Regions from separate parts of the Oceanobacillus sp. FSL K6-0127 genome, predicted to be linked through region 1. Evidence: riboswitches for the same ligand, from Rfam matches in the RefSeq annotation. Region 1 holds a riboswitch; each other region holds the start of a gene.
The links. Region 1 has a riboswitch for S-adenosylmethionine ahead of MHH64_RS03790 (sodium:solute symporter family protein). Riboswitches for the same ligand answer to the same signal wherever they lie in the genome.

Region 1 (10,434 bases):
ACTATATCTTCACCCTCTAATTCTAGTAGGGGCCGGGAACTTCGGATTCTGATAGACTTAGCGGCTCTATCATTCACCTACGAATTTCATCACCTTAGCATAAACGTTAGGTGGTTTATTCTAGTCGTTGAACCTTCTCCAAAGTTTCCTCACAGGAGCTCGGCTGCTGATTGCCCAATCTCATCTTTTTTCAAACCTTCACGATTACTGTTTCCAGCTGCGTTGTGGTAAGACGAGCTCTAAGGGTTTTCCAGCATTTCACCCGGTCGTAATCTCTAACCGTTACCAGTTAGGACGACTGTGCCTCATTCAGCTTTAAGCAGCTTCGGCATAATCAACGTCACGGATACGTGATTCTGCAGCAGTTAGGTTTTCTGCTGATGTACCTAGATTGTTGATTGTGTGATCTAGACGGTTTTGAGTCGCACCTAGAAGTGAACGACCTGATGAAACACTTTTAATTTGAGTATCTATTGTGTCAATTAATGCTGTTGCTGTTGCTGTATCAGCAACACTAGTTCCATCTAAAGTTCCTACCGCTGTTTCAATATCAGTTAAATTTATTCCTGCTGTAGCAAAATCAACTGTCATAGTTTGGTCTGTGTTAGCTCCAACTTGGAAAACAACACTTCCAGCTCCGTCTCCAGCAGTTCCATCTAAAAGATTTTGCTCGTTAAATTGTGTTGTTTCTTTTATACGAGTTATTTCCTTACCAAGTTCTGCCAATTCTTGTCCAATTGCATCTCTATCATCTGTCACGTTTGTATCATTTGAAGCTTGAACAGCTAACTCACGCATACGTTGAAGAATTGAATGAGTCTCATTCAAAGCTCCTTCGGCAGTTTGAATCATAGAAATACCGTCTTGAGCATTTTTCTCAGCCATTTCTAATCCACGAATTTGACCACGCATTTTTTCAGAAATCGAAAGACCTGCAGCGTCATCTCCAGCTTTGTTGATACGAAGACCTGAAGAAAGTTTCTCCAATGAATTTTGTGTTGCACCTTGGTTTGCTCCTAATTGACGATGTGCGTTAAGAGCAGAAATATTGTGATTGATAATCATGATCAATCTACCTCCATGTTTTTAATTTTTAGCAAGTCACATCCTTGTGTCTCGCTTCATTATTTATATCGGCATGGTTTAGGAATGTTTTAGCAATTTTATTAAACTTTTTATTATGTCGGTAGATTAGTCATAAATAGACCACAGTACTACTTGGTTACCCAAAAAAGGACCTCCTCCTAAAGAAGGATGCCCTTATGCATTATTTAATAGAAATCTCTCTCCTAATTAGAATCCTTCAATCTATTTTTATAAACTGCTGTAAACGCCCTAATGGTTAATACAAAGACACCAATCAAGACAACGAAAGCAGTGATAATTAAATCCATACTCATTCTACCTCCATTCCCTATTAACACTTTTACTCATTACTTTTCATTGCGATAAATCATCTATACCCCTATTAATCGGGAGATAAACTTTTAGAAATTTAATGGTGTTATGTTCTTAACTGTTGGACGCAATGTATTCCTGTTCTTCTGCAACTACCGCTCCCCGCTCATCTAACCTCACAAACCGAATTGCTGCTATAAAGTAACTCAATATAGCTACAAACATAAACAACCCAAACAATCCACTATTATACGCCTGTTCAAAGTATAAAATATTAACCAGTGTAAAAATTACTCCTCCAATTAATCCCAAGTAACCAAAGCGATCTGTTTTTCGCAATCTTAAACTCGTTCTTCTATTAGCCAACGTCACCAACGTAATTGTCAGGATATTAACCGAGCTTCCAATCCAAACCGGATGTATGTTTAGATAAAATTCCTGTGGATGCCAGCCGCCCAGGTAATACCATAACAGTCCACTAGTAAATCCAGTGAACAAGGAAGCAACTACAGCTCGCTTCGTTACCACCGGCCAGAATAATGCGGCTACTACCGGTGCAAACGTGGCACTATTTCGTATCGTCCAAGCAAATACATTCCACCATGCCGATTGCTCTGTTCGCAATAAGCCAAACGCAATCATCAGGCCGGTTAAAAGCAGCAGCGAGATTTTCGTATATTTAATAAGCTGGTCCCCTGTGGCATTTGGATTAATCGCACTTCCCACATCACGTCCGAGACTTGTGGCACCTGAGAACTGACAAGGTCCACCCCATCCGAGTGCACAACCCCATACACCAAGGAAAAACAAACCTACTAATGGGGCAGGCAAGACTTCCATCAAGTACTGGGGAATCGCGATAAGTCCAGTGGATGCATTCGGCACAACGGTGGCAGCTGATATTCCGAAGATAACGCCACCGACTATGAATGGAATCGCCATGAATCCAGCCATGACAAGTCCTTTTTGACCCTCTTCTGGCGAGCGGGAGGATAATGCCATTTGGAAAGCAGCCTGAGCCAGAATGACGTTAACGAGGAACGTCCCAAACCAGACGACAATTACTTGCAGTCCGACACTTCCAAAGTTAAACATTTCTGGACGCTCCATGTTCAATGCAGCTAAACCTGATATTCCGGGATTGATGAAAAAGGCAACAACTCCAATTACGATCATTAATCCGAATGCAAACATATTCATCGTTTGTGTGAAGGCAATGGACCACATGCCACCAGCTTGTAAATAGATAAAAAGTAAAATAGCAGTAAACGCAACGGATAAACTCAATGAAATACCTGTAAACACATGAAATGCAGAAGCAAATGCGATTGCCGTGGCAACGGACCACATGGGAAAGGCAAATGCAGTAATTGCTCCTGATAAGCCTTTTGCCGTTCTACCATACGTATCTCCTATCAAACCAGAAACCGTTACAAGCATCTTTTTCCGGAAAGAACGGATAATCAACAAAGCAATAATAAATATTTGAACCATTTCCGCCACCCCATACCAGATTGCGGAGATACCGGTTAAATAAGATAACTCCAAAATAGAGATAAATGTGGATCCCGAGAATAATCCAGTTATACAAAACGCAACAATCCATTTATTGAAATTCCGATTTCCAACAAAATAACTATCTTTCTTTGTCACACGTCTTTTGGCAATTTGCCCTGCCGATATGAGCGCAAATGTATATCCTAATGCCAGTATAATTGTCCATACACCATATTCTGTCACAACTAGTCACTCCCTTAATATTTACATCACCTTATTCCAAACAAATATTCAATTACAAAGACAAAGCAAAAACCCCCTTCCATAAGAAGAGGGTAGATAAATTCAGGGCACCTCTTCTTATCTTTCAGACCAGTGTCTGATGGAATTGGCACAGTACTCAATAAATTGAGCCCGCTGCCGAGGTATCAAAGGGCCATATCCCTCCACCTCTCTTGATAAGAAGTTCAATATTCAATTGTATTAAAATTACACCTTCACGATGAAAAAGTCAATGTTATTTTAAAATTCAATTTATCTGTCAATCAATCGTTACATCACGCAAAAATGGGAAACTACTTGGATACTGATAAAATCCACTCACTTCATCCCTTAAACCAGCTAGCAATACAGAATGGTAAAGTGGAACGATTGGAGCTTCATCTACAATTATTTGTTGTGCTTCACTATATAGTTGCAGTCTTTCTTCTTCCGCTCCCTCTTGTCTTGCCTCCTCCAGCAACTCATCTACCTCATCATTCGCATAAAAAGACCTGTTTCCTGGATTTCCGGCATTTGCTGAATGAAACATCGGGTACAGTCCGTAATCCGCATCCAATGTTACAGTCCCCCAGCTTCCGATAAACATATCAACACCGCCATTACCAGTCACTTCTAAATAAGTTCCTACTTCGGTCATCTCAATGTCAATAGTGATACCAATTTCTTTTAGTTCTGCTTGGATAACCTGCGCGATATCCGATGTATTTGTATCGTAGGCCATGATTGTCGCATTGAAACCATCCTCATAGCCCGCTTCCTTTAATAGTTCCTTTGCTTCCTCAATGTTATAATCGATAGGCTCTACATCCTCATCATACCCAAACACGGTAGGCGCGAGCGGTCCTTTTGCTGGTAAAGCCACACCATTTAGTACCCCTTCGATAATTTCTTCTTTATTAATTGCTTTTGCAATCGCCTGTCTTACCCTAGGATCTGTAAATGGTTCTTTTTCTACATTGAAGCCAAGATAAGACATACTTGCGCTATCCGATTGTTTAACGTGTGTACCTTCATTCGTATCCACTTCGTCAATATTGCTTGTATTTACTGGATAAATGATATCCGAATCACCCGTTTGCAGCTCTGCAATTCGTGTTAAATCCTCTGGGACAAATTTAAAGGTTACCGAATTTACACCGGCCTTATCTCCCCAATAGTCTTCATTTTTTACAACTTTTATTTGTTCTCCACTTGTTCGGTCATCATATTTGAAATATCCTGTACCGATTGGGTTCTCATTAACTGTTGCAAACGGTTCTCCACCATTAGCTATTGCTTCATTATCCTTTTCAATCGCCTCAAGACTGATCATATGCCCGCCCGGATGTGCCAAATGAGATGGCAATGCTGAAAAAGGATATTTTGTATGAATCTGTACCGTATATTCGTCTACTACTTCCACGGAATCAATCATATCGAATAAAAAGGCTAGCGGTGAGCCCATATCAGGATCAAGAACGCGATCCAGGTTCGCTTTTACTACTTCCGCGTTAAATGCACTGTCATCATGGAACGTAACATCTTCTCTAAGCTTTGCTTCCCAGACAGTATCTTCAATTTGTTCAAGGCTCTCAGCTAAAGCTGGTTGAATCTCCAAATCTGTGTTTTGTTCAACCAACGTATCATAGATGGCATTCATCACATATAAGGAGTTACCATCATTTGCAGCGTGCGGATCCAGCGATACTGGCTCTGCAGCTAATCCAACTGTCAGATCCTTTTGTTCCTCTGCATTCTCTGATTCATCTGCTCCGTCACCAGCACATGCAGAAATAACCAATAAACCAGCTATAAGTAAAATAAATAATAATGCTTTTTTCAATTTAACCACACTCCACGTGTTGATATTTTTACTACTTTTAATTTCTATGATTGTTTACTCTCCATTATCCTCAATCAATTATGTATCTATTATGATCTGTTCAGTTATTTTAAGAACAGTTTATATCCCCCTCCTAGCAACGTCTATCTCTCAATTCAATTATTCAATAATACCGATGAATTTACTTTGAATTGAATATATAATAGCATTCAATGTTTTTAATTACAAACTAATTAACTATGAGAATAGCTCTTTTTCCTTACAATGAGATTCTAAACATCATAACATCACATATTCTGATATTTATTAGCAAATATATTAGTTTTACATTATAATTCTTAATATTTATGATGGATAATAGAAATCAAAGCAAGTATACGTTCCAATTAATAGAAAGCGCTATCAAAATTTGTTTGTTAGGGAAATACTTATCTAAAAAAGGAGTGGGATTAATGGGCAGTGAAAATGTTGTGAATACAAAAAGAAAGAATAATAATTTTAATCAAGAGATTTACGGAATAAAACTTCCAATATATCTTTTACTATTAGTACCTGCAATAGTAGGATTATACCTTGATGTCGTTCCTTCTAGTTTAATTACTGGTTTTATGATTACGATGGGCTTAGGTGGTTTGTTCATGTGGATGGGGGATTCCATTCCAAAATTCTCTGATTTTGGAGGAGGTACTATACTTTGCATCTTCCTACCCTCTCTACTAATTTATATCGGAATTTTGCCTGAAGTAACTGCTGAATTAGCTGCTGATTTCTATAGTGGTTTTGGATTCTCTAACCTAATTGTTGCAGGATTAATTGTCGGAAGTATATTAGGAATAAAAAAGGAAGTTCTTATTAATGTAGCTTTAAAAATGTTAATTCCTTTATTAACGACGATATTACTGGCAGCATTAGCGGGTGGTTTGCTAGGGCAACTATTTGGTATAGGATTTAAACAAACGATTCTTATGATAGTGGCACCGATTATGGCAAGCGGAATAACTACAGGGGCCATTCCGCTTTCGGAGATTTATGCTGATAATATGGGAGGTTTGCCAGTAGATTATTTCGATATTCTTGCACCTGCAGTAATCGTTTCTAATATTATTTGTATACTATTAGCGTCTGTACTTAACTTTTTAGGGAAGAAAAATAAAAACATGTTTGTAAAAGGATTCTCAGGAGAAGGGAATCCTCTTAGAAAAAAAGATGCAGGATTTAAAACTACAAAAGATACAAGTATGCTAGAATCACTTCGCAATATCGGAATAGGTATGATGGTAGCTGGCGGATTATATATGGCAGGAATGTTGCTAAGTGAACTTGTCCCCGCACTACATACTTTTGTATGGATCATAATTTTAACTGCAATATTAAAGGTTTGGAATATTTTCCCTGAATATATCACCGTTTGTGCAGAGGTATGGTTTAATTTTATAAGTAAGCTTTGGATCCCAGCTATATTAGTAGCTATAAGTGCAAGCTTAATTGATATTGACCGTATCCTACAAATCATTACAGATCCATCACACATCTTCTTAATTGTTACTATTGTAGTGATTATTTCAATTATCGCCGGATTGGCTGGATGGCTAATTGGTTTTCATTTCATTGAGTCTTCCATCATCTCTGGACTTTCGTTAGCTGATATGGGAGGTTCAGGAGATGTTGCTGTTCTAAAAGCAAGTGATCGAATGCAATTGTATCCCTTCTTACAGGTAACTACACGTATTGGTGGAGTATTAACAATTTTAGTTATGAGTTTTCTATCCGCCACGTAATAATATGTTAGATTTATATTTAATATAGAAGCGAAATCCCTAGAGTGTTGAGCAAGTAACATTCTAGGGGTTTTATTTGTGAATACATTATATAAAAAATAAAGACGTTGTCATGACATAGAGATACATTTTTTCAATTGATTATCAAAAAACTCAATAGCAGAACTCTTAGACAAGCTTGGATTTTTATGAGTAAGCCTGTAACAGGTGTACTTTGGTGGCGGATCAGTAAAATACTGAATCGAAAACCCTCTGCTTTTATTTGCCTTTTTCGCAATCCATTCAGGAACGATTGCCCAGTAAGTTGGGTTTTGTAAAAAATCGAATAATAAGTGGATATCGTCTAGTTTTATTTTTTGAACACTTAACGGATCCCACCAAAACTCATGCCATATTTTGTATTCTTCTCCCCAAGGCATAAATAGTTCATATAAAGGATCTAACGCTAAAGGATCTACTTTTGAATCGCTAACATTGCCACTGCGTAATACGACTAAATCAGATTCATAACATTTCTCTACGTTTACGTTTGAATGACTCCTTTGAATTAGCGTAAAACCTATATCAAGTGTCTTATTATCAATTCCGGAATAAATTTCATTTGAATGTAGTGTATGACTATGTAGTAGCACAGACGATGATGTTTTGTTAATTTCCTTATAGACACTTGGTAAATAGAATGTATTAAAACTATCTATCGAACCAATGCTCAACGTTAGCTTAGGTCCTTTTTCTTTTAGGATTTTTAAGTCGTTATAGATGTTTTCCCACTGTTCTGCTAAACGTAAAAATTCCTCGCCTGCAGGTGTTAACGTAATTTTTTTAATACCCCTTCCTCTTTCGATGAGTTTAAAACCAAATTCTTGTTCCGCAACATTTAGTCTTTGGCTAATTGTCGTTTGAGCAACATGCATCGATTCTGCTGCAGCACTAATCGACTGCTTTCGTACAATCGTTAAAAACGTCGGGATAAAGTTCAGGTTCATTCTCGATCCTCCTAATATTAAAATAAATAGTATTTAATACAGTTCTTATGTATTTTACATTACATTTAGCAATATTTATACTTAGTATATAATTAATTGTTAGCGCTATCAAACAAAGGAGTAGATAAAGTGCCAAAGTATAAGGTCTATCTTAATGAACACATAGATGAAGATGCTCTAAACACACTTCAAAAATATGCCACATTAACAAATAATCTTGATGAGCTAAAGGATATCGATGCCATGATAATCCGGGCAGAAAAGGTATCTCGTTCCATGATTGAGGAATCAAAAAAGTTAAAAGTTATTGGTAAACATGGTATTGGTTATGACTCAATTGATATAGGAGCCGCCAAAGAATATGATGTAAAAGTTGTCTATACACCGGAAGCTAATGTTCAATCTGTATCTGAGTTAATTATCGCTCTTATGACGAATGTTGTGCGTAATATAAGTTTAAGCTTTGAGAAGGGAAAGAAAGATGAAAATAAATCAATAGCACCTAAAGAGCTGATGGGCTACCAGCTAAATAATAAGACATTGGGACTGATAGGAGCAGGTAAGATTGGATTAAATACTTCAAAAATCGCCAAGCACGGATTTGATATGAAGATTGTAGTATACGATCCATTTGTCACAGAACAGCAGTGTTCTCAGGTTGGGATTGAAAAAGTAGATAGATTAGAAGACTTGATGATGATAGCTGATTTTGTATCGGTAAGTGTTCCACTAACAAAAGATACCAAGCATTTAATTAATGAAAAGGCTTTACGTTTTATGAAACCACATGCAGTCTTGATAAACACTTCTAGAGGTGGAGTAATTGATGAAAAGGCTTTGTATAAATTTTTAGCAGAAAAGAAAATATTTGCAGCTGCAAGTGATGTTTTTGAGCATGAACCACCCACATCAAAAAATCCATTACTTAGTTTAGATAACTTTGTTGCTACTCCTCACATTGGCGCAAACACAGTAGAAGCGATGAAACTGATGGGTTCAACGGTGGTAAAAGAAGTTATAACTGTGTTAGAAGGTAAGACACCTAACTATAGAGTTGTATAGTATAAAGGGGAAGATAATGATGAATGTTGGAAAACGAATAATTCAGCACAGAAATAATCTAGATAAACAATTAGTTGAAGCATTAAGAAAATACCCAAGTGCCAATGTATCTGATTGTATGGGTAGACTTTATAGTATGAATGCCCATATTAGGCCAATGGGGAAAGAAAAGAAAATAATTGGACAAGCACTCACTGTAAAAGCCTCTATTGCAGATAATATGCTATTCCATCAGGCATTATTAATGGCCGATCCTGGTGATGTTATCGTAGTAGATGCTGGGAGAGATATGAATCATAGTGTTTGCGGTGAGATTATGTATTCATATGCTAAGAGTAAGAACATAGCTGGTTTTGTAGTTGATGGAAGCATACGAGACGTTGATTATTTAATAAACAATGAGTTCCCTGTTTTCGCAGCTGGAATTACGGGCCGTGGCCCATACAAGAATGGTCCTGGAGAAATAAATGTTGATATCTCTTGTGGCGGTCAAGTCGTTCATCCAGGAGATATAATCTTAGGTGATGAAGATGGAATTGTTGTAATTCCACCCCAAGAAGCACTTAATATTTTAGAAAAAGTAAAAGAATTACAAGCTAATGAAATTAACTCCTTAAACCTAATAGCTAATGGTGATTGGGAAAATGGGTCCATAGCTACTAATCTTTCCAAGCAATTAAAAGAGGATGGTTATGAGTTTTTATAATACGAATGGGATGAGGTTTTGCCTCGTTCCATTCGTATTATACATTTCTAGCAAAACTATCAATTACATCATCAATAATGTAATTCTGACATCAGGATACTTTCCTGTTTTAGTGATATGAAATTACTTTATTCTACCAATATCTTCGTTTCGCCTTTTCTGCCAAACTATAAGTTGAACTTCATTGATAAAAAAGTGGCCGCTGACAACCCAGACAGCAGCCAAACTCAAAATCATTCTTCACTTACACGATCTTTAAAACTCTCATCATCCCTTAGCTTCCATAACTTACCCGGCCAGAACGCAAAACGTCCAAGCACCGTCGTAATCGCAGGAACAAGCAATGGTCTAACGATAAACGTATCCAATAAGATGCCAATTGCGGTAATCGTACCGAAATGAACAAGCACCTGCAAGGGCATTACAGCTAGAACCGAAAACGTACCAGCTAGAATAAGCCCTGCTGAACTAATTACACTTCCCGTTTCTGCAACACTTTTAGAAATAGCCTGTTTGAGCGGCATTTCCTTTCGATTGCTCCATAGACTAGAAACAAGGAATATGTTGTAGTCAATACCTAAGGCAACCGAAAAGACGAATACATAGAGCGGAATTAATCCTTGAATTTCTGTAACTCCAAATATATGATGGAGCACAATCCACCCTAAACCAAGCGCAGATAAATACGAAATGATAACGGTTGACAATAAATAGACCATTGCCACAATGGACCTTAGGAAAACGATAAGTAATACCGCTATAATGAGCAGAAGGGCAGGTATAATTAACCCCTGATCTCGATTGGTTACCTGATCTGTATCGTATAATGTCGCCGTTTCACCGCCAAGCCATACATAGTCATCTGCATTGGCTACACCAGCATCGCTTAGTGCACTCGTTGCA
Region 2 (10,434 bases), 160 kb from region 1:
TCAACCGCGAGTAAAGAAGCATCTGGAACGGGCAACATGAAGATGATGATGAATGGGGCTCTGACATTAGGTACAATGGACGGAGCGAACATTGAAATTCATGATTTAGTCGGTGATCAGAATATGTTTATTTTTGGACTGACAGCGGATGAAGTGTTGGATTATTATCAGCACGGTGGCTATCATGCTCGAGATCTATATAATACAGATGATCGAATCAAGCGAATTTTAGATCAGTTGAATCAAGGGGAGTTCGGTGTGCATAATATCGAATTTAAGGATATTTATTACAATATTCTATACCACAATGATCCGTATTTTGTACTTAAGGATTTTGAACCGTACTTGGAGGCACATGAGCTTATTGAACGGGCTTACCGGAATCGAAATACGTGGTTGAATATGAGTGTTACAAATATAGCTTACTCGGGAAAATTCTCAAGTGATCAGACGATTCAGGAGTATGCAACGGAGATATGGAAAATTAAAAAGGTATAGTAAAACCGGGCTGAGTTGCCCGGTTTCTCTATTGACGTGACTTTACATTGCTCACTTACGAACTTGTATCCGATTTAAGTTGAAATCTGGAAGTCCAATCTAGAGAGAATACGATCCGATTTGGGAAAAATACGGTCCAATTCAGGAAGAATACAAGCTAAAATACGATCTAATTATTGAAATTTACGATCTAAGCCTCTACTTTGCTTGGTCTGTTATTCAGAACAGCATCATCAGTCAATTGCTCAACAGCTTCAGGTGTATATCCAAGCTCTGTTAAAACTTCTTTATTATGCTGTCCAAGGAGTGGGGCAGGCTTCACAAGTTGTCCAGGTGTTTCGGAAAATTTAGCTGGGAATCCAAGCGTTTTCATGGAACCGACAACCGGATGTTCATAATCCAAAATCATGTCACGTGACTTAATCTGTTCGTTATTTAATGTTTGATCATAGGATAAGATTGGGCCAGATGGAATTCCATGCGTATCTAATAGATCGAGCCAGTAGTCACTGGATTCAGTTGTTAGAACTTGTTCCATTACCGCTTCAAGTTCTGCTGCATTTTCTGCCCGTATACTGTTTGTTAAAAAACGTTGTTCTTCTATCCATTCCGGTTTTTTCAAAACATGACGACATAAATTTTCCCATAACTTTTGGTTTCCTGCTCCGATTAGAATAAAGCCATCTTTCGTCTTAAAGCCTTGATAAGGTGCAGATACACGGTGTGCAGTGCCGTTCCGGCGTGCAACCTCACCTTTACCAAAGTAAGCAGCAGCTTCCCAAACCGTCCAGGCTAGTCCAGAGTCGACGAGTGAAATGTCGATATACTGGCCTTTTCCCCCTTTTAGTCGGTGGATATAGGCAGTAAGTATCGATTGAATAGCTGTTTCTGCTGCAGCAATATCATGAATGGCGATCCCAACTTTAGCAGGGTTTCCTGACCTTTCGCCGGTCATATCGATTAAACCAGAAAGGCCTTGCGCCATAATATCAAATCCGCCCTTATTGCTGTATGGTCCGGTTTGTCCATAACCAGAGATGGAGCAATAGATAAGATTTGGGTTAATTTCTTTTAACGTGTCATAATCAATGCCTAGCTTCTTTGTTACACCTGGACGATAGTTTTCTACAAAGACATCCGCGTCTTTGATAAGATCATATAAAACTTGTAAACCTGCTTCATTTTTCAAGTTGACACACATGCCTCTTTTATTCCGGTTGACCATCATATACATATAGCTTTCTTCATTGATATATGGTCCCATTGTGCGTGTATCATCGCCAATTGGATATTTCTCTACTTTAATGACATCGGCACCCATGTCACCTAATACCATCGTACAGTAGGGTCCTGCTAAAACCTGAGATAGATCAACCACTTTCATGCCTTTTAATGCTTGTTCCATTGGATGCCCACTCCTTAAGATTGTTATGCTATCGTTGCTAGTTTTTTACAACATGTATATGACGAGCTTGCTTCACATTAGCTGCTCCAGAAAGTGCGAGTGAAACTTTTGTCTCTTGAATGAAGTTTTCGAGTACTTTTTCGACACCGGTTTGTCCAGCGATTGCTAGCCCATATACGTAAGGTCTTCCATATAATACCGCATCAGCACCTAGTGCGAGAGCTTTGACAACATCTGCTCCGCGACGAATTCCACTATCAAGTAAAACAGGGAGTTCTCCACTTACTTCTTTTGCAACCGCTGGAAGTGCATCAATACTAGAAATAACTCCATCCAGCTGACGGCCACCATGATTGGAAACAATAATGCCGTCGACACCACTTTCGATTGCAAGTCTTGCATCAGATGGGTGTAAGATACCCTTCAATAAAATTGGTAGGGATGTACGCTTTTTCAGCTCAGCTACATGTTTCCAATTGAGTGTAGGATGATAAATATTTTGCAATATCTCTTGAATCACAGAGTCGTGATCATCATGTGCCAGAGTAGATAAGAAGACGTTATCCGTAATGTAATTTGCCTTTCCATAACCTTCTCTTAGAGGAGAGAAACGATTTCGCATATCTTCTTCCCGCCAGCCAAACATAAATGTATCAATCGTCAAAACAATTGCTTCATAACCAGCTTCTTCCGCTCGTTTTACCATACTGTACGAAATATTTTCGTTATTGGACCAATAGAGCTGGAACCATTTTGGACTTTTGGCAGATGCAGCAGCTACTTCCTCAATGGAGTAGCTGGACACCGTACTTTGAATATATGGCACATGGTATTTTGCAGCTGCCTTTGCTACTGCGATCTCTGCATCCTCATGTGTTATTTTTAACATTCCGACAGGTGCAAGCAGAAATGGATGTGCGTAAGTACGGCCAAATAGTTCAATGCTCGTATCAGCGACAGACACATCGTTTAAATATTTAGGAACAATTGAATACTTTTCAAAGCTAGCGATGTTTTTTCTTAATGTTTCTTCACCACCAGCACCAGATCGGGTGTAACCAAATGCAGCTGTATCGATTTTACCTTTAGCCGCTGCTTCTAATTCCTCTGCGCTAAAAGGGAATACTTCGGATGAAACGATGCTTTCGATAAATGAGTCATTTTTCTGTACGGTTGTCATTCGTGTCACACCTTTATAAGAAGTTTGGTTTTCGTTTCTCTAAGAAAGCTTGTATGCCTTCCACATAATCATCCGAGCTGTAGGATTCCAGAATGAGATTTGAAATAGCATCGGTTTCTGTATTATCTCCATCTATAATAGCTTGAATGACTTGTTTAATACCTGCGTTTGCTACTGGGGATTTCTTAAGGATTTGTTTAGCGAAATTAGAAACGTCTTCCTCAATTTCCTCAGGAGCACATACATAGTCAATTAAGCCAATTTCCTTACCTTCTTCTGCGGTGATCAGCTTTGCTGTATAAAGCAATTCTTTTGTTTTAGAAGGACCAATTAAATTAAATAGTCGTTTTGTACTTGTCAGATTATACACAATACCGATGTTTGCAGAAGTAATCCCGAGCTTACTCCCTGACGTTGCAAATCGGAAATCACATGCATTAGCAAGCTCCAGACCTCCGCCGATAGCCAGCGTTTGAATCATGGCAATTGTTGGTCTTGGAAATCGATATAGCTTTTCAATTGCCCCTAGTGCAAAGTCATTATACGCTTTTGCCTTTTCTGCATGTAAACGAACTTCTAGAAATTCTGTAATATCTGCGCCTGCAGAGAAAGCTGTTTCATCAACACCACGGACAATGAGGAGATTTATGGCGTTATCTTGTTTGAGTTCATCTAGTAATACTTCTAATTTTTGGAACATAGCGAGTGAAAAACAGTTCTTCTTTTCAGGGCGATTAATAGTAATCGTTGCAATCGCACCATGTTTTTCAATATAAAGATCATTTGACATGCAAAAAACCTCCAAGTAGTGTGTGTTCAAAAAGGAGGATGAGAAGGTCCGAAATCGGCTAAGGTCGCAATGTACTGGGGCTGTGATTACTAGCCCATCGAAAAGCTTTGCTGCGACACCGACATTAGGACGTCCTGTGCGTCGAAGTTCCTTGTTCTCGATGCATCATTCTCACCGGACCTTTTGAACCTGCTATACTAATCTTTTTTCAAACGTGCTGCGAGTCTATTACCAAGCGATTGAATTCCTTGAACGAGAATAATAAGAATAAAGACAGTCGCATACATAACATCAACTTCATATCGTAAATGGCCGAATCGATATGCCAGATCCCCAAGTCCACCTGCACCAACAAGACCAGCCATTGCAGTAGCCCCGATTAGGCTGACGGTTGCAATTGTTAATCCTAAAATAATGGAAGGGCGTGCTTCACGGAGCATCACATTCCAAATAATTTGCCTTGTTTTAATACCCATCGCTTTGTATGCTTCGATTATACCGTTATCTACTTCCAACAAGGATGTTTCTAATAACCTTGCTATATATGGTGCTGTGTAGATAACAAGCGGAACAATTACCCCTTGTACACCAATCGTTGTTCCTACTAGGAATTTTGTGAATGGTAAAATAAAGAACAATAGAATAATAAATGGGATCGAACGAACAACATTTATGAATAAGTTGAGCAGCTGATAGATAAATCTATTTGCTAATGCTTGACCAGGGCGTGTAAGGACTACGAGAATTCCTAATGGAACTCCAATTAATATTGCAAAAAACAATGAAATAATGACCATCTGGAAAGTCTCAATGACAGACTGCCCGATAATTGGCAGCCATTCTTGGATGAATGCTTCCATGTTATTCTCCCTCCACTTCTTCTGTTGCGACACCTTGTTCGTTTAGGAATTGCAAGGATGCATTGATTTGTTCTGGTTCACCAACAAGGTGAATGACTAAGTTTCCAACGATGCCATTCTTTAGTTCCATAATGTTTGCCGTTAGAATATTTGGTTCCACATTAAATTTTTGACTTACCTGTGAAAGTAGAGGCTGTCCTGTGTTTTCACCGATAAATGTAAGTCTTGTAACAGTGCCATTCAGCTTCAATTGAGAAATAAGTGATGCTGATAATTTACGTTGGGAAATGGTATCTAAGAATTTCTTCGTCGTATGCTTACGTGGGTTGGTGAACAGTTCTATGCTTGAGCTCTGTTCGATGACTTCACCTTTTTCAAGCACGTACACATAATCGCATATTTTTTGGATTACATTCATTTCATGGGTAATAAGTAAAATCGTTATTCCGAGATCTTCATTAATTTTTAGAAGCAAGTCGAGAATCGAGTTTGTTGTTTCTGGGTCAAGAGCGCTTGTTGCTTCATCACTGAGAAGTATTTCTGGTTCTTGTGATAATGCTCTAGCAATAGCGACCCGTTGCTTTTGCCCACCAGATAGTTGAGAAGGATAGCTGTTTTGCTTTTCTGCTAAATCAACAATCTTCAAGTATTTTTCAACACGCTTCTTCACTTCCTGTTTATCATAGCCAAGAAGTTTTAATGGAGTTGCGATATTGTCATAAACTGTTGCAGTTTTTAATAGATTGAAGTGCTGAAAAATCATTCCAACCTTCTGCCGCGTCTTTCGCAGTTTTTCTGGTGGCAGGGAGGTCAATTCGGTTCCGTTGATTGAGACACTTCCGTTCGTAGGCTTTTCAAGTAAATTGACAAGCCTAATTAATGTACTTTTCCCCGCACCACTATAACCAATTACGCCGTGGATTTCTCCTTTTTTAACATGAAGGTTAACATTATTTACAGCTGTTACGTCCCCATTTTTAGATGGGAAAACTTTCGTGATGTTTTCTAATTTGATCATCTAACCTACATTCCTTTCGAAAAAGAATGCTGCTCCAGTAGTCGCAACATTCTTTTGTTAAAATACTGAAGTATAAAATTTGGCTGAATTATTTCTACGCCTAACATCGGCATACGCCTAAAGGGGCATGTTTCCTTTTAGATGAACTTGACTTCCGCCCATAGAAGAGAAAGTCATAGATCATCTTATACTTTGGAGTGAATCTCCTCCGTAAGAATGTTCGACAGGCAGAACCATCCCAAAGTTCGGGGCACAGTCGGTATGTCGATAACCGGGCGCTTCCGCTTTTATTTACTTATTCATCCCAGCTTGGAATTACAGAGCCTTGAAATTCTTCTTCAATAAATGCTTTCACTTCATCAGATTGGTATGCTTCAACGAATTTTTTAACGACTGGGTCATTTTCATTTTCAGCACGTACAACGATATAGTTTATATATGGAGAATTGGTGGATTCTAATAGAATTGAATCTTCTTTTGGACTAATACCTGCTCCTAAAGCGAAATTCGTATTAATTGCAGCTGCATCGACTTCGCTAAGTTGATTTGGAATTTGTGCTGCATCTAATTCAATGAATTCCAGGTTTTTCGGATTATCTACAACATCATGAATGGAAGCTGTCTCTTTCTTGTCTTCTTCCAACGTAATAATCCCGGCTTCTTCCAAAATAAATAGTGCGCGACCACCGTTTGTTGGGTCATTTGGAAGGCCAAATGTTGCACCATTCGGAATATCATCGATGCTCTCATATGTTTCAGAGTAAACACCCATTGGGTTTAAAATAGTTTTACCAACCGGCACTAAACTTGTCCCATGATCCTCATTAAATTGATCTAAGAATGGCTCATGCTGATAACTGTTCACATCTAAGTCGCCTTCAGATAATGCGGTATTCGGTAGGACATAGTCAGAGAATACTTTTAGTTCCACCTCAAGTCCGTTTTCAGCAGCAACATCAGCAGCAGCTTCTACAATTTGTTCATGCGGACCAGCAGTAACACCAACCACTATTTTATCCTCATTTAGTGCGTCGGTGCTGCCAGAGGCGTCATTACCACAAGCAGCTAGTACTCCAGCTAATAAAATAATTGATAACACAATTCCAAATTTTTTCATTTTGTTACCCCCTGTAATATAGTAAACTTGCTGATAATTAAATAGCCTCTCTTTAAAAGAAAGAGAGGCTTGTATATATACAGAGGTCCTCTCTCATCTTTCAAAACGTTATGTTTTGCAGGATTTAGCACCTTTCTATGCTGTAACATAAAAGGTTGCCGAGCTTCATCGGGCCAGTCCCTCAGCTACTCTTGATAAGAGATGTAGTCTATTCAATTCTATTTATTTAAATTAACGTATAATTCTAATTCAGTCAATACTTATTTTATTTATTCTTGCATTTCTTTTGGGACTCCCCTTATTATTGAGATAATTAGAATTTTCAGTTTCGTGAGTGGGAGAGATGAATTGTGTCATTGTGTCGTGCACATTTTGCAAAAGGGAAAGCAGGAACAGTTCTTGCGGCTAGGTTATTAGCAGAAACGGATCTTCTAACCGGAATTGAGCGGCTATGTCAAGAAAATGATATTGAATCGGCTGTAATCAGCAGCTGTTTTGGCAGCTTTAAGAAAGCCGGTTATTTATATTTAATAGCAAATAGTGAATCAAAAGTTGGTGCTGGCTATGGAGATTTGCAGGTAAGACAAGGACCAATTGAGTTTTTACAAGGGACTGGGGTTGTATGTCAGCGTGATGGTGACTATGATATTCACTTTCACGGTACGATGTGTGATCAAGAAGGAAATGTTTTCGGCGGTCATCTTGTAAAAGGGGAAAACCCCGTTATTACAGTAGACCTTGTACTTACGGCTATTGAAGGGATGAGCTTCAATCGAAAGTACGATGAAGAGACAGGCGGGAATCAGTTTTATCCTGTAGAGCATGGAAAGAACGTGACGTATAACCTATCGAAAAATTGAAGCTGGGACATACAAAAGTGTTTAATGTTAAAGACGAACGATGCATAAGCTTAGCGCAGGAATTATACGTAGACTCCAGCGGGAGGTAAGGCATAGGTGAGACACCGTAGTGCGATAGCGCAAGGGGGGATCACCAGCCACCACTGGATGCGCGAATTATATTTCCAGAGCGAGTTATTTGCACCAATCATGTTCGGTTTTTATTTCATAAAAATACTTTTGTCCCAGCCTCAGTGGCCGAACAAGAATGAACCATAAAAGGGGATCTTAATCGAGCTATAACTTTACGATCACCTTTTATGAGTTGGTTATTTAGGGAAAATATTAAGTTTTTCAATACGCTGAATAGCTTCCTTGATACGCTGCTCTTCAACGAGCAAGCCAATTCGGATATACCCCTCACCAAATGATCCGAAACCATTTCCGGCAGCTACTGCCACATCTGCTTTTTCTAGCAGAAAATCAGCGAATGTTTCACTTGTAAAACCATCCGGAACTGGCAGCCAGGCAAAGAAGGATCCTTTTGGAGCCTCGACTTCCCAGCCGATTCGTTGACATTCAGCTATTAATGTATTTCTGCGACCTTCGTAAAGTGCAACTAACGCTTCAACACATGCTTGGTCATCTGATAACGCGACAGCTGCAGCATGCTGGACAGCTGGGAAAATACTAACAAATAAATGATCCTGTAATAGATTAATTGCCTCTATCATTTCCTTGTTGCCTACTGCAAATCCGACACGCCAGCCGGCCATATTATACGTTTTCGAAAGCGTATAAAGTTCAATTCCAACATCCTTTGCACCTTCTGCCTCCAAAAAGCTAATTGGTTTATTCCCGTCAAAACCAATTGCTCCATAAGCAAAATCATGTACGACTCCAATGGAGTGCTCTTCGCCCAGCTTCACCGTTTTTTCAAAAAAGGCTTTCGAAGCAGTTGCACCTGTAGGGTTATTTGGATAATTTAAATAAAGAAGTTTTGCTTTATCTAAATGGCTAGAACTAAGACTATCATAATCTGGTAAAAAATTATTCTCTCGTAGTAATGGCATTGTTTCATGACGCACATTTGCCAATCCGACGCCTGATAGATAATCTGGATAGCCAGGGTCAGGCAGCAAAAGCAATTCACCGTCATTCATTAAAGCAAGCGGTAATTCTACTAATCCAATTTTTGTTCCAAATAAAATAGCAACCTCTGTTTCCGGATCCAAGTCAACGTTGTATTCTTTTTTATAGAAATCAGCTGCTGCCTGTTTTAATTCGGTTGTTCCGCGGAATGGGGAATATTTATGTGTAATCGGCTCTTGGGCAGATTGTTGCAATGCTTTAACGATGTGAGCAGGGGTTGGTTGATCGGGATTTCCCTGCCCTAGATTAATAACATCGCGACCTTCTGCATATGCTGCTGTAACTTTTTGAACGAGTGTTGCAAAAAATTGCGCAGGCAACCCTTTTAAACGATTCGAAAATTCCATTTGATATGACCTTCTTTACTAATAAGATGAATTGTTGAGTAAATTCTATAATCTTTTAATGGTTCTGTCTAGCAATGAAAAATTGTCGTATAAAAAACTATAGTGGCTAATCTGTTTGGATATTTTGAAAAATATCAAAAAATATTCTGTAATATATTGCATTTTTGTTAGGAAAATAGTATGATTATCAACATCAATCAATAGAACATGGCTCGAGTAAATTGTCGGAAAATTTTAATTAAATAGACGAGCTTAATTAGCGACGAGGGGGAACATTCGATGAATAATAAAATAACCTTTTCATCATATCTAGCAATCGGTTTTATGCTGTTTGCATTATTTTTTGGGGCTGGTAATTTAATTTTCCCAGCACAGTTAGGACAATATGCAGGGTCAAACATTTGGCCAGCAATTATTGGATTCTTAGTAACAGGTGTTGGATTGCCGTTACTTGGGATTCTGGCAATGGGCTTTTCAGGTAGTAGGAACCTTCAAGAATTATCTAGCAGAGTTCACCCTGTGTATGGTATTTTCTTCACGGCATTGCTCTATTTAACGATTGGCCCATTCTTTGCAGCTCCAAGAACAGGGACGGTGGCATATGAGGTTGGAATCGCGCCATTTATTAGCGAAGGTGCACAACAGACAGGTTTACTTGTTTTCACGATTCTATTCTTCGCGGTAGCACTTTTATTCTCATTATATCCAGGGAAAATAGTCAACAATGTAGGGAAAATATTGGCTCCAGCATTAGTTGTATTGCTTGTTATTCTGTTGTTGGTTGCTATATTCAATCCAATGGGTGCGATGCAGAACCCGCAAGAAGCCTATCAAGGTGGTGCATTTGTGACAGGTTTCCTGGAAGGCTATAATACAATGGATGCTTTAGCGTCACTTGTGTTCGGGATAATCGTAATTAACGCAATTCGTGCATTGGGTATTACCTCAAAAAGTGGAATTCTTTCTGCGACAGCAAGAACAGGGGTTATTGCAATTACGCTACTTGGGATTATTTATGTAGGAATTGCAATACTAGGAGCTACGAGTACAGAAACACTAGGTTTATTTGATACTGGTGGTCCAGTATTGAGTGGTGCTGCATCACATTATTTTGGAACGTTTGGATCTATTATGCTTGCAATCATGATCATCCTTGCTTGTTTAACAACAGCAATCGGGTTGATAACAGCCAATGCAGAGTATTTTAATACATTATTTCCAAAGCTTA
Region 3 (10,434 bases), 1.0 Mb from region 1:
TCAATTTCTCTGGAAGAAACATTCACTCCACCAGTATTTATCATGTCTTTTTTGCGATCTACAATTGTAATATAGCCTTCCTCATCCATTACACCTAGATCACCACTATGAAACCAGCCGTTTCGAAATGCCTCTGCCGTTTTTTCTGGTTCGTGTAGATAACCTTTCATGGCATGCGGTGTACGGTGGACAATTTCTCCCACCTCGCCGCGCGGTACCTCCTTATCTGCTTCATCTACAATTTTCGTCTGGACATTTAATGTCGCTTTGCCTGCTGAACCCAACTTCCGTAACTGATCTTCTGGTTGAAGTGCGGTGGCAAGGGGCGCAACTTCTGTCTGACCATAAAAGTTCCAAAACTTTGCGCTTGGTAAACGTACCGAGAGCTCCTTTAAAATTTCCATTGGCATTATGGCTGCACCGTAATAGCACTTTTCAAGGGAGCTTAAATCACGCTTATCAAAATCTGGATGGCGTAATAATCCAATCCATACAGTTGGGGGACAAAATAGCTGTGTTGCTTTTTCTTCCTCAATTGTCCTTAAAATTAATTCCGGGCTTGCTGATCCTAGAATAATCCCACTAGATCCTAGGTAAACGCTCGGCCCCAAAAAAACATGCAGTTGTGCACTATGATATAACGGCAATGCATGGATTGCGATATCTTCCGTCCCCATTTTACCATCTACAATACTGCTGAGGTATTCACTAATAAGGCTTTTATGTGTAAGCATGACTCCTTTAGGCCTTGATTCCGTTCCACTTGTATATAAAACTTGCACGAGATCATCATCAAGAATATCTGCATCCATTAATTGAGTGGACATCCCTTCTTGTGCTTGGGATAATGGCTTCCATCCTTTATTTTCATCATTATAAGGAAGGGTTATATCCATCAGATAACGGTATTTAATATTCTGTTTGCCAACAGAGTGATCGAGTAAGCCTGCGTATTCCTCTGAAGCAATAAAACCATTAACATCAGCATGCTCTACAATATACTGCACATCTTCTCGATTAAGCATATAGTTGATTGGAATCATAACCGCTCCAATTCGTGCAAGCGCATAATTTACTACAACAAAATCAAGGCTGTTTTTAGACATGACCGTAATCATATCTCCCTTTTTCATGCCATCTGCTAAAAATGCATGTGCTGTCTGATTAACAATGTTATCAAGCTCTTCATAGGTTAACCGTTTGTTTTGATAAGCGAATGCAAATTTAGTCGGGGTTCTTTCTCTCGTACGAGCTAATAAATCTCCTAATGTGTTTCTTCTTGCTCTTTGCAGCAATTTATCCAAATCAGTTTGTACATTTGTATTGGTATTCATCCTACCACTCCCTCAATGGTATCATGATGGCAAGCCTGTTGAATATTCTATCTATTATTTTAATTCAGTTAATTAAAGATAGCAAGTTGCAGTACTCATTCAAGTATATTTATTCGTAAGCATAAAAAAATGCTAGAACAATCATTGCAGATATTCTAGCATTTTTAATTTACTTTAAATATAGTCTTGTACTTCCTTTTACACGTTTCATTTTTGGCGGATAATAGCCACGGTCATAAATTTTTCCATTTGTCATGCTGCACTTTTCTAAAAAACGGTCAAGAGAGTTTGTTTTGGTATCCCGTAATGCTTGAATCATCACTTGCGCAGCGACTCTAGCGTCTTCTAGTGCGTGGTGATGTTCAAACTGAAGGTTATGATAGTTCGCAAGTGTGTTTAATTTATGGTTCTCCAATTCCGGCCAAAGCTTTTTAGCGATATTTACGGTACAAAGGTAGTCCATGTCAGGATATGAGAGCTTGTAATAATCAAGTGTATTGCGAATCACACTCATATCAAAGCTTGCATTATGTGCGATTGTTAGGTGGTCGTTTAAGTAATTCCGCAATGTCGGCCAAACCTCTGCAAATGTAGGAGCATCAGCAACATCATGCTCAGTAATCCCATGAATATACGTATTGAATGATTTAAATTCCATTAATGGATTGATAAGGCTGTAGAATTCATCTATTATGCCATGCTCATTGGCTACTACTAAACCAACCGCACAAGGACTAAAACGTTTTTCATTAGCAGTTTCAAAGTCTATTGCTACAAACTCCATAGCTGTCCCCTTTCGTATTGCATACTCAAATCTCCATAATATCCCAATTGGTAACAATCCCAACTAGTCCTCCACTGGAGCTTCCTTCCTTTGTAATCAATAATGCTTCCAATCGATTGCCTTTTCCAATTTGCTCCTTAAAAATTTCCTTTGCTTCATATACAGATGTCTCCTTTGATATGAATCTAAAGTTATCCCTTTTTTCACATTCCAAGACCTCTACTAATCTTGCATCTAATAGAGAGGTTAATCGATTTTCGATACCTTTCGAAAACCATTTTGTAATTCCTTTATGCGTAATTAACCCCTGAAACACATTACCACTGTATACTGGAAACTTCGTAATCCCTTGCTTATTAACGACTTCTAGTACATTCGATAATGGCTCGGTTTCTTGAAAGCATACGACCTTACGAATAAAAAGCGGGTCTACTTTTCTAGGCTTTAAAAGTTCAATTTCAATTGCTTCTATCCGTTCTACAACGGAATCATGTGGCTCTGCAATAGTATACATGAGATCCGTCTTGTTATGTACAATAGCATTTCGTAACTCAGCAAATTCAAGCAGGTCATCTTGAAACTGTTTTATCAACGCATTTGATTTACCCAGGACTTTAACAGCTCTTGAAAACCCCATTTCTTTCTTAATAAGCAAAGCTTTTAAGCCCTTTTCGATTCGATTGAACGCCGTCAAAAAACGATCTGAGTTTCGATGCACGACAGTTTCATTTTGTTTTAGTATCGGATTGTTAACACGATTCACTTTCCGCCCTCCTTATTCTTTTTCTCTCTTCTACATACCAGTGATTTCGTACACTCAAATATTACGACTGGTTAATGCTGAAAATAAACTTTCTCATTATCATAAAATCGGTGTATCTTATCCATAGACTCTAAGTATATTAGTCTTGTTAAAGTCGCCATAAATGGGCTAACAAAGTGACTAAATTTTAGGCTGCCATAAATTTTTTCACACACTTCGGCTGCTGTCAAAGTCTCTGCTTTCACAATGCTTTCAACCTCATTTAACCGACGCTCATGTCCTTGAATCAATGTTTGTACACGTTCACTCAAGCGATGGATATTCTCACCATGCCCTGGTAAGGCTAATGCTGTCGGATAATGCTGCATCCGCTCAACGGATGCAAAATAATCGTTTAATGGATTGAATTCCTCCCCTGTCCACAAACCGATTACAGGAGAAATCTTATTTAAAATATGGTCGCCAATTAGCATTAGCTTCCTGTCTTTTTGATAAAAGCAATAGTGATCCGGAGCATGACCCGGTGTCCAAACAACCTCAAAACACTGATTCCCTAACAGGATGGTATCAGTTTCATCAAAGAATCCATCTGGTTCAAATTCATAGATAAAGGAATCATTACCTATTCTGCCAGGCAAATTCGGCCCACCATGCATATGAAGCAAATCAGCAAGATTTTCTTTAATTCTCTTCTTATCACGATGTTTCAGCATTTCCTTATACCCGAGTTTCGATGTGTAAACGGGAACTCCCTTTTTCTCCTGAAACCATCTCGCTAGACCAATATGGTCCTGATGTGTATGTGTTAAAACAACCTTTTTCACTTCAACACCAGTATCAAATAGCGCTTCCCAAGTCGCAATTGCTTCCTCTGAATAAATCCCTGTATCAATAACGGTATAGCCATTCTCTCCTTTGACAAGATAGCTATTTACCTCTTGCATTCCTCCTGGAAAACGAACGACTAGCTTTTCTATACCCTCACTTACATTAACTAACAAAATATCATCCCCATTGTACAAAGCTCCTTCTATACTATTAATTTTAGCGTTGATCAGTTAGATTGCAAGAATCTCTAACTTTTGCAATTTTTTTCACGCTACATGTAATATTCTTAATTTTAATGGTTGACATTCAGAATCGTATGGAGTATTCTAATTATTAATTTCATACAAAAAACTTTCTTATCCAGAGAGGTGGAGGGACTGGCCCTATGATACCTCGGCAACAGACTTTTTAAGTACTGTGCCAATTCCAGAAGCAATGATTGCTTGAAGATAAGAAGAGATATTAGACGATACGGTGCCTAACCTCTTCTTATTTTTAAGAAGAGGTTTTTTCTTTTCTTTAAAGAAGTTTTAAAAAACTACTGGAGGGGATTAAATGGCAACGGTTCAAGCAGGAACAGAATTACAACAGGCAATTGCGTTACTGAAAAAGAAAAATTGGGTAGACCTCACGCACGCATTCGGGCCAAACTCACCACATTTCGCAGCATTTGACGATGCCGAATTCAAAACACTTTTCACACATGATGATGGCTTTTTCGCACAACGATTTACCTTTCCTGGACAATACGGCACACACATTGATGCACCAATTCATTTTGTACAGGATCAACGTTATCTTGAAGAGCTTGAATTAAAGGAACTTGTTTTACCGCTTGTGGTGATCGATAAGTCAAAGGAAGCTTTAGAAAATAATGACTTCACCTTATCGAAAGAAGATATTCTAGCATTTGAAGCAATAAATGGTGAGATTGAAGCAAGTACATTTGTAGCGTTACGAACCGACTGGAGTAAACGTTGGCCAGATAAAACTGCTTTTGAAAATAAGGACGAAGCTGGTAATAGTCACTTGCCTGGATGGGGAATTGACGCATTGCGATTTTTATTTGAAGAAAGAAACGTAAATGCTGTCGGTCATGAAACATTTGATACAGATTCCTCCATCGATGTCCGAAAGAATGGCTCACTCATTGGCGAGTATTATGTGCTGGAGCAAGATACATACCAAATCGAGCTTCTAACCAATTTAGATAAAGTACCAACAAAAGGTGCTTATATCTTTAATATCGTTGCCAAACCAGAAAAAGCAACTGGATTCCCAGTAAGATCTTTTGCAATATTACCTTAATAAAAATATGGAGGGATTTTCATGACGAAAACATTAATTAAAGCACCATTTAAAGCAGATCACGTAGGAAGTTTATTACGACCGGAAAGGGTTCATAAAGCGAGAAAGGATTTTAAAGAAGGAGCTATTCCGGCAAGTGAGCTTCGTACGATTGAGACAGAGGAAATTAAGCGAGTGGTTGATAAACAAATTGAAGTTGGCCTTCAGGCTGTAACCGATGGGGAGTTTCGCAGAAGATTTTGGCATACAGATTTCTTAGAGCATTTTATTGGTATTGAAGGCTATGTACCAGATCATGGATTTAAATTTGTGGACGTGGAAACGGAAAAATACGACGTGCGCAATGTTGGAAAAATAGCATTTAACCCAGACCATCCATTCATCAAAGATTTTATTGAGTTTAAAGAAATTGTTGGTGACAGGGCTGTCGCAAAACAAACGATTCCAAGTCCAAATCAGTTATTCAATGCTGGGATTCGGAATGCAGATGTCTATCCAGACATTGAGGAATATGCACATGATATTATCGTCGCTTACCGTGATGCGATAAAAGCATTTTACGATGCTGGCTGTCGTTACCTGCAATTAGATGATGTCTATATTGCAGGATTGAGCTCTGATACGATTCCATTTAATGATAGTAAATTAACAAGAGAATATTTAATCGATTTAGCGCTTCGTGTTGCTAATGGAGTGCTAGAAGATAAACCAGAGGATTTAGTTGTAACAACACATCTATGTCGCGGAAACTATCAATCTACCTGGGCGTTTGAAGGAAGCTACGCAAAAATTGCACCAACATTATTCGCAAAAGAAAAAGTAGATGGCTTTTTCTTAGAATATGATGATGACCGTTCTGGAACCTTTGAGCCCTTGAAGTATATCCCAGAGGGCGGTGCACAAGTAGTCATTGGCGCTGTAACATCTAAATTTGGTGAGCTTGAAGATAAAGAGGCATTGAAAGCACGCATTCAGGAAGCTGCTAACTATGTACCGTTGGAGCAAATAGCTTTAAGTCCGCAGTGTGGATTCGCGTCAACCCATCATGGTAACAAGCTAACAGAGGAAGAACAATGGAATAAACTGAAATTTATCGTAGACATTTCAAAAGAGATTTGGGGATAATTTTCCTACCTACTATTAAAATAAAAGAAAGAAGGAATAGATCATGACACAAACGCTAGTAAAAGCGCCATTCAAAGCAGATCACGTAGGAAGTTTATTACGTCCAGAGAACCTACATCAGGCAAGAGAAGATTTTAAAACAGGCAAAATCACTGCAGCAGAATTACGTGAAGTCGAAACAAAGGAAATCAAACGTATTGTTGATAAACAGATTGAAGTCGGATTAGAAGCAGTAACCGACGGTGAATTCCGTCGCAGCTGGTGGCATCTTGATTTTCTTGAGCATTTAAATGGGATTGAAGGCTACAACACCGAAAAAGGCTATCAATTCGATGGCGTAGAAACAGACCGATATCATGTGCGTAACACCGGGAAAATTTCCTTTAATGCCGATCATCCGTTTATTAAGGACTTTATTGAATTTAAGGAAATTGTTGGTGACCGTGCGGTTCCGAAACAAACGATTCCAAGTCCAAACCAGCTATTTGAAGTTGGGATACGAAACCCAGAAATTTATCCAGATATTGAGGAATATGCCAACGATATTACACAAGCATACCGAGATGCTGTAAAAGCATTCTATGATGCTGGTGTGCGTTACTTACAACTAGACGATGTGTACATTGCTGGACTTTCATCTTCTGACTTTAAATTAATCGATACTGGCGGCTATTCAAGAGAGCAATTAATCGATTTAGCAGTTCGTATTGTAAATGGTGTACTCGAAGACAAACCAGAGGATTTAATTGTAACAACACATCTATGTCGCGGAAACTATCGTTCTAGCTGGGCATTCCAAGGCAGTTATGCTGAAGTTGCTCCGATTCTTTTTGCGAAAGAGAAAGTGGACGGCTTTTTCCTTGAATATGACGATGAGCGTTCTGGAACCTTCGAACCGTTGAAACATGTTCCAAAAGGTGGAGCACAAGTTGTTATTGGCGCGATTACATCAAAATTTGGTGAGCTAGAAGATAAAGAAGTGATCAAAAAGCGAATTGAAGCTGCATCACGATTTGTGCCATTAGAGCAAATTGCTTTAAGCCCACAGTGTGGATTTGCTTCCACGCATCACGGGAATAAGCTAACAGAGGATGAGCAATGGACAAAATTGAAATATATTGTTGAGTTATCGAAAGAGATTTGGAAATAATCATGTAGACTTGGCATCGCCCAAACTTGGTGAATACCAAGTTTTCTAAAAAAACGAACAGCATGCAATTGCTGTTCGTTTTTCTCATTTATGATTGTGCTTTTCTTAATCTAACCCAAGATATAATAACCGCAATAATTAAAACAAAGCCTAAATATCCGGTAATTGGATAAACGGTCCCTACAAGTGTCGTAAAGCCAATAAAGCTTACACCAAAAGCTAGTAAACCTATGATAACAACGGCTCCTTTAAACGTTCTCGTATTCTGCGGCACAAGTCGTGCAGTAAAAGCATAAAGCATACCTACTGCTGTGTTGAAAATCATCCCTAATAAAGCAATTGCCATTAAGATACCAACAATTGGCGATACCTCTGTCGCCAGTACTAATGTAGGCATATCTGCTTCTTGAATAGACCCGATATTCATAAATAAACTCAAATTAATTAGAAATAGTAATAACCCAAGTCCGATTCCACCAAGAATTCCACCCCAGCCAGCAGTTTTTCTATCCTTCATCGTGCCGCCAATGACGGCCAGCATAGCAAATCCTGCTGCAAGATTATACGAAACATAGAGCAATGCTCCTATAATAAAGTTAGGGGCTGAAGCAGGCTGCGCTTCTGCCAATGCATTTAACTGACTAAAGCTTGCATCACTCGTAAATAAAGAATATCCTGTAATAATAAATATTAATACCAATAAATAAGGCGTTATACTACTAATTACCGCAATAACTTTATTTACATTCAAACAAAGTGTAACAATGACAGCTACAGTCATGATTAAGTTCCCAACAAGTGGAGGAATACCGAATTGTTGTTCAAATATCGATCCGCTACCTGCAATCATGACAACTGCAACACCAAACAGAAAGAATGTAATTAATAGATCGATTGCAAAGCCAAAATATCTTCCACATATTTTATAAATTACTTCACGATGTGATGCTGTTTGATAATAAGTTCCTAACTGAAGCACATGCATTCCTAGAAATGCAAAGAGTAACCCTGCGATGATGGTTCCAATTACACTATAGATTCCAAAGCTTGTAAAAAACTGCATGACTTCCTGACCAGAAGCAAACCCTGCTCCCACAATTAATCCAACATAAGCTCCAGCAACCTGAAGACTCTTTTTCATATGTAAATCCCCTTCGATATATCATAATATTATGAATTTTTATCTTGTAAAAGAGGAGAGCTTACAATGCGCTCCTCTATATAACACCGTATTTTATTAAAAATGATAGACTCTTGCCCATTCCGTAAATTCATCCATCGCTTTCTCGTCGATATCATAGCCAATTCCAGGCTGATCTGGAACATTTATCAGTCCATTCTCTACAACTACTTCCGGCTTAATAATGTCTCTTTCCCAATATCTTGATGAACCAGCTGTATCTCCTGGTAACACGAATTGTGCTAATGTTGTTAATGCAACATTATGCGCCCTGCCTACACCAGCTTCAAGCATTCCACCGCACCAAACGTCGATACCTTTATCCATACAAAAATCATGAATTCGTTTCGCTTCGGTTAATCCACCGACTCGTCCAATTTTTATGTTAATAATTTTACAGCTGCCAAGCTCGTAGGCTTTTCTCGTATCTTCAAGTGAATGGATACTCTCATCTAAACATATTGGTGTTTTCATAACCGCTTGAAGCTTCGCATGGTCTACAATATCATCATGCTCCAATGGCTGTTCAATCATCATTAAATTGAGATCATCTAACTTTTGTAAATGTTCAATATCATCAATCGTATACGCTGAATTTGCATCTGCCATAATTGGTGTATCCGGAAAATGCTTGCGAACCTCACGAAGTACCTCTACATCCCAACCCGGCTTAATTTTTATTTTTATTCGTTTGTAGCCGGCATCAACAAAGTGTTGAATCGTTTGAATTAAATCATCTACTGTAGGTTGGATTCCAATACTGATTCCAACATCAATTTGTTTTCTTTCTCCACCTAGAGCTGCAGCTAAGGTGAGTTTTTCTCGTTTTGCATACAGATCCCAAACCGCTCCCTCTAATGCAGACTTTGCCATATTATTACGCTTAATTGGATGGAATAAATCAGATACTTGTTCCGGATGGCTAATTTGATTATCTTTTAAAATCGGAATAAGAAAGTCTTCCATGACATGCAAGTTGGTTTTTACCGTTTCTTCACTGTACCAAGGACTTGAAAATGCAACAGACTCCCCATACCCGCGATTTCCGTCTTCATCAATGAGCTCTGTAATAAAAAATTCCTTATCCTGAAAGGTACCAAAGCTTGTTGTAAAAGGATCTTTTAAACGCATATTCAATTTATGTATTTTTAACTGTTTTATAGGTATTGTCATTGTATATCCTCCTGTTTAAATTCATAACTTTTCATCGTACAGGCAGAAAAGCTTTACCTCTTCTACCTGCTTTAATACTTACTGTTTGCGAAAAACATAATAATTATAGTCTTCAGCATAATGAATAAAGTCGGAAGCTTGATAGCCATGTTGGAAGAGTCTTCGAAAGAGCTCTTGCGTTGTCAATCTCCACTCTTTTGCAAGATTAAAGTTTTCCTCTTTCAGACTTTGAAAATTTGCTGGAATTGCAACCAGCCACATATCCCATTCCATACTATCATTAGCATGATAATTGTCTGTTAGAACAGGCTTACGCTCAGAGTCCATTTGTAATAATATATTTACTGCATCAACTGATATGGTTTCCTTCTCTTCGCAGGTTTGACTGATATCCCATATAATTTGAAAACGATCAGATGGCAGGCCTTGGCTAAACTCATCGCCTAGTTCACCGTAGTGATTTTCTTTAAAATAAACTCCTTTGGCACCAAGCTTATGCAAGTTTAAATAGGCGTTTACACTTTCCAATGGATCGAATGTCCATGTTATTACTTCATAGCCCATTTCCCTTGCCAATACTGCTTGCTTCAGTTTTAGCTTTCTTCCGATTCCATCTTTCCTATACGCTGGAAGTATTCCCATCATATGAGAGCATAGGTAAGCATTTTTCCCATCAAATCCTGCAAAGCTATATAGAAAACCAATTAGCTTTTCGGAATCATAGGCGCCTAAAATAATGCCGCCATTCGTTAATGCTGTATATGTTTGATGCAACGGGATCGCCGACAT

Region 2: another riboswitch for S-adenosylmethionine. It lies ahead of MHH64_RS04655 (MetQ/NlpA family ABC transporter substrate-binding protein); the one in region 1 lies ahead of MHH64_RS03790 (sodium:solute symporter family protein).
Region 3: another riboswitch for S-adenosylmethionine. It lies ahead of MHH64_RS09220 (cyclase family protein); the one in region 1 lies ahead of MHH64_RS03790 (sodium:solute symporter family protein).

The regions. Positions count from the first base shown of each region.
Region 1 covers NZ_CP150287.1:770,964-781,397, reverse strand. Annotated here, with positions in the region: gene MHH64_RS03795 (flagellin) at 316-1,065, opposite strand; gene MHH64_RS03790 (sodium:solute symporter family protein) at 1,513-3,138, opposite strand; SAM riboswitch class I at 3,253-3,360, opposite strand; gene MHH64_RS03785 (glutathione ABC transporter substrate-binding protein) at 3,437-4,999, opposite strand; gene MHH64_RS03780 (2-hydroxycarboxylate transporter family protein) at 5,452-6,777, shown strand; gene MHH64_RS03775 (LysR family transcriptional regulator) at 6,888-7,763, opposite strand; gene MHH64_RS03770 (hydroxyacid dehydrogenase) at 7,893-8,825, shown strand; gene MHH64_RS03765 (RraA family protein) at 8,842-9,531, shown strand; gene MHH64_RS03760 (MMPL family transporter) at 9,765-10,434, opposite strand, start outside.
Region 2 covers NZ_CP150287.1:934,940-945,373, forward strand. Annotated here, with positions in the region: gene MHH64_RS04625 (glycogen/starch/alpha-glucan phosphorylase) at 1-498, shown strand, start outside; gene MHH64_RS04630 (CoA transferase) at 689-1,903, opposite strand; gene MHH64_RS04635 (alpha-hydroxy-acid oxidizing protein) at 1,941-3,083, opposite strand; gene MHH64_RS04640 (enoyl-CoA hydratase-related protein) at 3,097-3,873, opposite strand; gene MHH64_RS04645 (methionine ABC transporter permease) at 4,071-4,733, opposite strand; gene MHH64_RS04650 (ATP-binding cassette domain-containing protein) at 4,735-5,751, opposite strand; gene MHH64_RS04655 (MetQ/NlpA family ABC transporter substrate-binding protein) at 6,047-6,868, opposite strand; SAM riboswitch class I at 6,959-7,069, opposite strand; gene MHH64_RS04660 (PPC domain-containing DNA-binding protein) at 7,219-7,728, shown strand; gene MHH64_RS04665 (pyridoxal phosphate-dependent aminotransferase) at 8,037-9,206, opposite strand; gene brnQ (branched-chain amino acid transport system II carrier protein) at 9,486-10,434, shown strand, end outside.
Region 3 covers NZ_CP150287.1:1,814,582-1,825,015, reverse strand. Annotated here, with positions in the region: gene MHH64_RS09240 (acyl-CoA synthetase) at 1-1,334, opposite strand, end outside; gene MHH64_RS09235 (3'-5' exonuclease) at 1,504-2,118, opposite strand; gene MHH64_RS09230 (CBS domain-containing protein) at 2,144-2,881, opposite strand; gene MHH64_RS09225 (MBL fold metallo-hydrolase) at 2,953-3,882, opposite strand; SAM riboswitch class I at 4,063-4,165, shown strand; gene MHH64_RS09220 (cyclase family protein) at 4,265-5,017, shown strand; gene MHH64_RS09215 (5-methyltetrahydropteroyltriglutamate--homocysteine S-methyltransferase) at 5,039-6,142, shown strand; gene MHH64_RS09210 (5-methyltetrahydropteroyltriglutamate--homocysteine S-methyltransferase) at 6,186-7,292, shown strand; gene MHH64_RS09205 (hypothetical protein) at 7,381-8,433, opposite strand; gene menC (o-succinylbenzoate synthase) at 8,530-9,645, opposite strand; gene MHH64_RS09195 (GNAT family N-acetyltransferase) at 9,724-10,434, opposite strand, start outside.